Regions from separate parts of the Metapseudomonas furukawaii genome, predicted to be linked through region 3. Evidence: riboswitches for the same ligand, from Rfam matches in the RefSeq annotation. Region 3 holds a riboswitch; each other region holds the start of a gene.
The links. A riboswitch is a leader RNA that binds a small molecule or an ion and turns the genes downstream of it on or off. The one in region 3 is predicted to bind cobalamin.

Region 1 (2,258 bases), 2.8 Mb from region 3:
GCCTTCATTCTTGCGCGAGTCCTTGTCGAAGGGGGTGGAGCTGCTGACCTGGTCCCGTTGCCAGTCATAGCCGAGGGTCAGTACATGCCCCTCGGCCAGGGTGACGTCGTTGAGCCAGGATGCACTGTCGCGCTTGGAGTCGAAGCGAGCATCGAACTGGCCATCCACTTCGCTGCGGGACCTGTCCTCGCTGCGACCGGCCTGCAGGGTGACGTCCCACGCCTCGAGCGGACTGAAGCGCGCCCGGCCGCCCGTGACCGACTGGCGGTTGTCGGCATTGGCATCGTGCCCCCCCAGGGGATGGAAGAAGCCGAAGCGGTCGATATCGTCGTAGTCGTTATGCGCCCTGGCACGCATCAGGGTGCCGTCCAGCTCCAGTCCGTTGTCGAAACGGAGTCCCGCCCGCAGGGTGCCGGACAGATTGCGATAGCCGTCGGCGTCCGGCTCGTAGTAATTGCTCCCCTGGCGACGGGAGTTGATGCCATCGGTGTCCTGGCTGCTGACGCCCAGGTTGTACCAGGCCTTGTCGTCGCCACCGGCCACGCCGGCGCTGCCTTCATAGCTGTCGTGAGTACCGTAGCCGGCGGAGAACCAGGGTTTGGCACGACCATCGCCACCGCCCTTGCGGGTGAAGATCTGGATTACGCCACCGATGGCTTCCGAGCCATAGAGGCTGGAGCGCGGACCACGAACCACTTCGATGCGCTCGATCAGCTCCACCGGAAGGTCCTGGAAGGCTGTCAGGCCGGCGCTGACCGACCCCACCTTGACCCCGTCGATCAGCACCAGGACGTGGTCGGACTCGGCGCCACGCATGAACAAGGTGGTGTTCTTGCCCGGGCCGCCATTGTTGCTCAGGGTCACCCCCGGCACCCTGCGCAGCAGCTCGGGCACCGACCGGGCCTGGCTCCGCTCGATCTCCTCACGATCGATCACCGTGGTCGCGGCCAGGCTGGCCCTGACCGGCCGTTCGCTGCGGGTGGCGGTGACCACCTGTTCGTCCAGGGTCAGGGGCGCGGCGGCCAGGAAGCTGGAAAGGGATGTGCCGCCCAGCAGCGCAAAGGCCGCGGGCTTGATTAAAGGCTTGCGAATCAAGATCTGCTCTCCGTCGCGCCACCCGCGCGACATCTGTGGGGTCTGCAGGGCGGAAGGTCCGCCGTGCGCTGGTTGCACCAGGCCGGTCTCCGGGCTTGCGAGTGGAGCCTGGCTCCCCTGCCGCGCCTTCCCATGCGTGTGCACAGTGGCCGAATGCGGCTGTCGACTCGCCTACCGTTGCGGGGGCAGCGCCGGAATCTCCCATGGGGGATGGACCGGCTTCCCTGTTTCACCCCTTCGACGCAAGGTCAAGGGGCACCTGAGGCAGGCGCGAAGGGTAGAGGGTCGTCGGGACAGCGTCAATCGCACCCGCCGATCAGTGCCTCGGCGTGAATCCAGCGGGCTTGCCGGCCAGCCAGTCGACGAAGGTGCGCAGTCGCTCGTCGGCCAGGAGCGCTTCGCGGGTGTTGAAGGTGAGCGCCAGCTCCTTCTCGCTGAACAACCTGTGGATCTGGTTGTGGCAAGGGCGGCACACCCAGAGCGTGGCGGTGATGCGCTCGATGCGATCGAAGCGCTTCTGCACGTAAGGCTTGTCGTGGAGCGCCCTGGGGATCAGGTGATGGCGGGTCAGCGCGGCGGCGCGCCTGCAGAGTTCGCAAACGTCCGGCTGGGGTGGCAGGCGGATGGACTCGGCCATGGTCCTCGCTCAGCGCTTGCGGCAGAGGGTCAGGCCATCGCCCAGGGGAAGCAGGGACAGGTCGACGCGGGCGTCGTCCCGCAACGCGCGATTCAGCGCCTGGATGGCGCGGGTGTCCTCGCTTTCAGGCTCGACCTCCAGCACCCGACCGCTCCAGAGCACGTTATCGAACAGGATCAGGCCACCCGGCCGGACCAGGCGCAACGCTTCCTCCAGGTAGACGGGGTAGTTGGCCTTGTCGGCGTCGATGAACGCCAGGTCGAAGGCACCGTCTGCCAGGGTCGCCAGGGTGTCCAGGGCCGGTCCCAGGCGCAGCTCGATGCGCTCGGCCACACCGGCTTCCGCCCAGTAGCGCCGTGCGATGGCGTTGTAGTCGCCCGGCAGGTCGCAGCACAGCAGCCGGCCGTCCTCCGGCAGTTCGGCGGCCATGCAGAGGGCGCTGTAGCCGGTGAAGGTGCCCACTTCGAGGATGCGACGGGCGCCGATCAGCTTCACCAGCAATGCCAGGAACTGGCCCTGCTCGGGC
Region 2 (2,258 bases), 150 kb from region 3:
TGGCGCTCCACCAGTTGGCCGAGGGCGGCGAGCAGGGCGCGCTCGTCCACGTCCGGGAGGTCGACGTGGAAGGAGTCGAACTCGTCGTGGTCGTGGTCCTCGTGTTCTTCGTGATCGTGGTGGGTGGGGCGGCTGTCGATGTGCGCCTCGGCCTCGGCGTTCAGGCCCAGCAGCACGTCCAGCGGCAGCTTGCCGGACGCGGCTTCCACCACCTTCACCGCCGGCGGCAGCTCTTCGCTGACTTCGGCGCGCACGGCGGCCAGGGTCTCGGCATCCAGCAGGTCGCTCTTGTTGAGGATCACCAGGTCGGCGCTGGCCAGCTGGTCCTCGAAAAGTTCGTGCAGGGGCGATTCGTGGTCGAGGTTCGGGTCCTGCTTGCGCTGTTCGTCCACCTGGTCGGGGAAGGCGGCGAAGGTGCCGGCGGCCACGGCGGGGCTGTCGACCACGGTGATCACCGCGTCCACGGTGCAGGCGTTGCGGATCTCGGGCCACTGGAAGGCCTGCACCAGCGGCTTGGGCAGGGCCAGGCCGGAGGTCTCGATGAGGATCTGGTCGAGGTCGCCACGGCGCGCCACCAGCTCGCGCATGACCGGGAAGAACTCCTCCTGCACGGTGCAGCACAGGCAGCCGTTGGCCAGTTCGAAGACGCGGCCTACGGCTTCTTCCTCGCTGCAGCCGATGCTGCATTGCTTGAGGATGTCGCCGTCGATGCCCAGTTCGCCGAATTCGTTGACGATCACCGCGATGCGGCGACCCTGGGCGTTGTCCAGCATATGGCGGAGCAGGGTGGTCTTACCGGCGCCGAGGAAGCCGGTGACGATGGTGACGGGGAGCTTGGCCAGGGTTTTCATGCGCGCCTCTCAGGTGCTCTATGGCGGGCATGACGAATGCGGCGGGCAAGGGCCCGCGCCGGGAATTCGCCACCGGATCACCCCGCCCGGTTGTCTGGAATCTGTGCGAGGCAGGTCTCCTGGCTCACAGCCTGGCGCGGGGCGCCGCCGGGTCCGCCTTCCCGCCCGTGGGGCAGTGGCTGTGGACAGGGCATCGGCTGTTTACAGTTGCGGGGGCAGCCGTGGCTTGGACCACGTTCCCTCTTAGCTCCAGCCTTCGCTGGAGAACCTCGAAAGGACGGAAGGCTACGCAGGGCCCGGCCGGCGGTCAATCGCGTCGGTTGACGCCTTGTCGGGCCCGTGCTGTCCTTGCGCGGATTTTTCCCGACCGGTCGCCTGCCACGCCATGAATCGCGCTGCTCCCCCCATGACGCCGCTTTCGCTGGTGGCCGGTTTCGGCTGCCGCCAGGGCTGCACGGCGGCGGAGCTGGGGGCGTTGCTGGAGGCCTGCCTGGCCGAGGCCGGGGTGCCGGCGGCGAGCCTGGCGGCGCTGGCGACCCGGGAGGACCGCGCCCTTGAGCCGGGCCTGCGGGCGCTGGCGGCGGAGCGGAACCTGCCGTTGCAGGGCGTTGCCCCCGAGGTGCTGAACGCCCTGGAGGCCCGCCTGAACCAGCCGTCCGAGCGGGTCCGCGCCCTGGCCGGCAGTGCGGGGGTGGCCGAGGCGGCGGCCCTGGCGCTGGCCGATCGACTGGGGCAGGGGCCGGCGTGGCTGGTGCTCGATAAACGCCGCAGCGCCCGCGCCACCTGTGCGCTGGCCTGCATCCACCTGGAGGCCCAACGGCCATGACGGTCTATTTCATCGGCGCCGGCCCCGGCGATCCGGAACTCATCACGGTCAAGGGCCAGCGGCTGATCCGCAGCTGCCCGGTGATCCTCTACGCCGGCTCGCTGGTGCCGGAGGCGGTGCTGGAGGGGCACCGGGCGGAGCGGGTGGTGAACACCGCCGAGCTGCACCTGGAGCAGATCGTCGCGCTGCTGGCCGAGGCCCATGCCCGGGGCCAGGACGTGGCGCGGGTGCATTCGGGCGATCCGTCGCTGTACGGCGCCATCGGTGAGCAGATCCGTCACCTGCGCGAGCGGGGTATTCCCTACGAGATCGTTCCGGGCGTGACGGCCACGGCGGCCTGTGCGGCGCTGCTGGGCTGCGAGCTGACGCTGCCGGAGGTGTCGCAGACGCTGATCCTCACCCGCCACGCCAGCAAGACGCGAATGCCCGAGGGCGAGTCCCTGGGGGACCTGGCCCGTCACCGGGCGACCCTGGCGATCCACCTGGGGGTGAGCCGGATCGAGGAGATCGTCGCCGAGCTGCTGCCGCACTACGGCCCGGCCTGCCCGGTGGCGGTGATCCACCGGGCGAGCTGGCCGGAC
Region 3 (2,258 bases):
CTCCTGCCCCGGCACCGCCCGGATGGCCGCCGCAATGAGTTCTACATCCAGCGCCTGAAGAACAAGCTGGGCAACTGGTCCAATGCCTCCAGCGAAGTGGAGTACCGCGGCGCCCTGGCCTGGATGGTGGGGGAAGAAGGGCGCGGCGTGCCCACCATCATCGAAATGGTCGCGCTGACCCGCTTCGACTGCATGATCGGCTCCAGCGCCCTCATGCGTCAGGCCCTGACCCAGGCCGCCCACCATTGCGCCCACCGCAAGGTCGGCGGCCGCGTGCTGGCCGAACAGCCCCTGATGCAGAACGTCCTGGCCGACCTCGCGCTGGAAAGCGAGGCCGCCCTGGCCCTGACCCTGCGCATGGGCCGGGCCCTGGACAACGCCCATGACGAGCAGGAGGACAGGTTCGCCCGCCTGGTGACGGCGGTGGGCAAGTACTGGATCTGCAAGCGCGCCCCCGCGATGATCAACGAGGCCGCCGAGTGCCTGGGCGGCGCCGGCTACGTCGAGGACAGCATCCTGCCACGCCTCTACCGCGAAGCCCCGGTCAACTCCACCTGGGAAGGGTCGGGCAACGTGCAGTGCCTGGACGTGCTGCGGGCCCTGTCCAAGGAGCCCGGCGTACTCGACGCGCTGTTCGCCGAACTCGGCGACGGCCACGGCGATGCGCGCCTGGCGGGCTTCATCGGCAAGCTGAAGCAGGGCTTCGCCGACACCGGCGACATCCAGTACCGCGCCCGCCAACTGACCGAGGACGTGGCCGTGGCGCTGCAGGCCAAGCTGCTGCTGGAGGCCGGAAACGCCACGGTATCCGATGTCTTCATCGCCAGCCGGCTGGAGGGGCACGGCCGCGTCTACGGCACCCTGCCACGGGGAGTCGATGTCGAGGCGCTGCTGGCCCGCAGCACGCCGCACCTGGTTTGAGTCCATGCCGGCTGGTTCCCGGGCGATTCCGCTGTTCTTTGTGCAGCCGCGACGTTAATGTTGCCGCCGATGGTTCCGACCCCCGAGGTCGGTGAAAAGGGAACAGGGTGAGGCCTCGCAAGGGCCGATTCCCTGGCTGCCCCCGCAACTGTAAGCGGCGCACGATGCCCAACATGCCACTGGCCAGCCGGCCGGGAAGGCGGGCGAAGTACCAAGCCGCGAGCCAGGAGACCTGCCATCGTCACCGGGCCCAGCCCCCAACTCATCAGGTCACCGCGCGGTGGGCGCGGAAAGGAACCGATATGCACATCGAACCCGGCGTCGTCGAAGGCGCCAAGCTCTTCCTCAGCTATGCAACTGCCGTGGCCGGTCTCGGCCTGACGGCGAAACTCGCCCGTGACGCGGTGCGCGAGAACGGCGGCGTCGCCGCCCTGGCGCTGCGCAGCCTGCTCACCACCGCCCTGGTGTTCGGTTTCTTCGAGGTCCTGCCGCACCATCCGGTGGGCGTCTCGGAGGTTCACCTGATCCTCGGCTCCACCCTGCTGCTGATGTTCGGCGCCGGCGCCACCGCCATCGGCCTGGCCGCCGGCCTGTTGATCCAGGGCCTGTTCTTCGCGCCCTTCGACCTGCCGCAGTACGGCATGAACGTGACCACCCTGCTGGTGCCGCTCTGGGGCATCCATGAACTGGCCAGGCGCATCATTCCCGCGCGTACCGCCTATGTGGACACCTCCTACAAGCAGGCCCTGGCGCTGTCCACCGCCTACCAGGGCGGCATCGTCGCCTGGGTCGCCTTCTGGGCCTTCTACGGCCACGGCTTCAGCGCCGAGAACCTGGCGTCCGTGGGCAGCTTCGGCCTCGCCTACATGAGCGTGGTGCTGGTGGAACCGCTGATCGACCTCGGCGTGCTGGCCGCCGCCAAGTCCCTGACCCGCTACAGCCAGGGCCCGCTGTTCAACGTCCGCCTGCACCAGCCGGCCTGACGATTCCGCCCGGCGGCCAGGCCGCCGGGCACTTCGCGTTTTTCGTCGCCTTCCAGGCTGGTCGCGCCGCGTTTGCATGGCGCAAGATAGGGCCGAGTCCCCTGCCAGGAAGCAGACCGTGAGCAGTCCATCGTTCAGCGAATTCGTCGTTGCCGCCACCGCCGAGGAGGCCGTCGACCGCCTCGCCGCCCTCTACCAGCACGCCACCCAGTCCCTCAGCCAGGCCCTCAAGCGCTATATCAAGGAACGGACCCTGCCCAGCGCCGCCGAGCGGGCGCTGTTCCGCTATCCCGAGCTACGGGTCACCTACCACTGCCAGGGCGAGGTCCCCAGCACCGTGCGGGCCTACGCCAA

Region 1: linked by a shared signal. The riboswitch ahead of btuB (TonB-dependent vitamin B12 receptor) and the one ahead of KF707C_RS03875 (energy-coupling factor ABC transporter permease) in region 3 are both predicted to bind cobalamin.
Region 2: linked by a shared signal. The riboswitch ahead of cobW (cobalamin biosynthesis protein CobW) and the one ahead of KF707C_RS03875 (energy-coupling factor ABC transporter permease) in region 3 are both predicted to bind cobalamin.

What each region holds. Positions count from the first base shown of each region.
Region 1 covers NZ_AP014862.1:4,250,802-4,253,059, forward strand. The annotation lists gene btuB (TonB-dependent vitamin B12 receptor) at 1-1,092, opposite strand, end outside; cobalamin riboswitch at 1,159-1,373, opposite strand; gene KF707C_RS19595 (hypothetical protein) at 1,412-1,732, opposite strand; gene KF707C_RS19600 (O-methyltransferase) at 1,742-2,258, opposite strand, start outside.
Region 2 covers NZ_AP014862.1:684,445-686,702, forward strand. The annotation lists gene cobW (cobalamin biosynthesis protein CobW) at 1-851, opposite strand, end outside; cobalamin riboswitch at 944-1,138, opposite strand; gene KF707C_RS03170 (cobalamin biosynthesis protein) at 1,258-1,677, shown strand; gene cobM (precorrin-4 C(11)-methyltransferase) at 1,674-2,258, shown strand, end outside.
Region 3 covers NZ_AP014862.1:831,480-833,737, forward strand. The annotation lists gene KF707C_RS03870 (acyl-CoA dehydrogenase family protein) at 1-921, shown strand, start outside; cobalamin riboswitch at 975-1,175, shown strand; gene KF707C_RS03875 (energy-coupling factor ABC transporter permease) at 1,224-1,904, shown strand; gene amn (AMP nucleosidase) at 2,023-2,258, shown strand, end outside.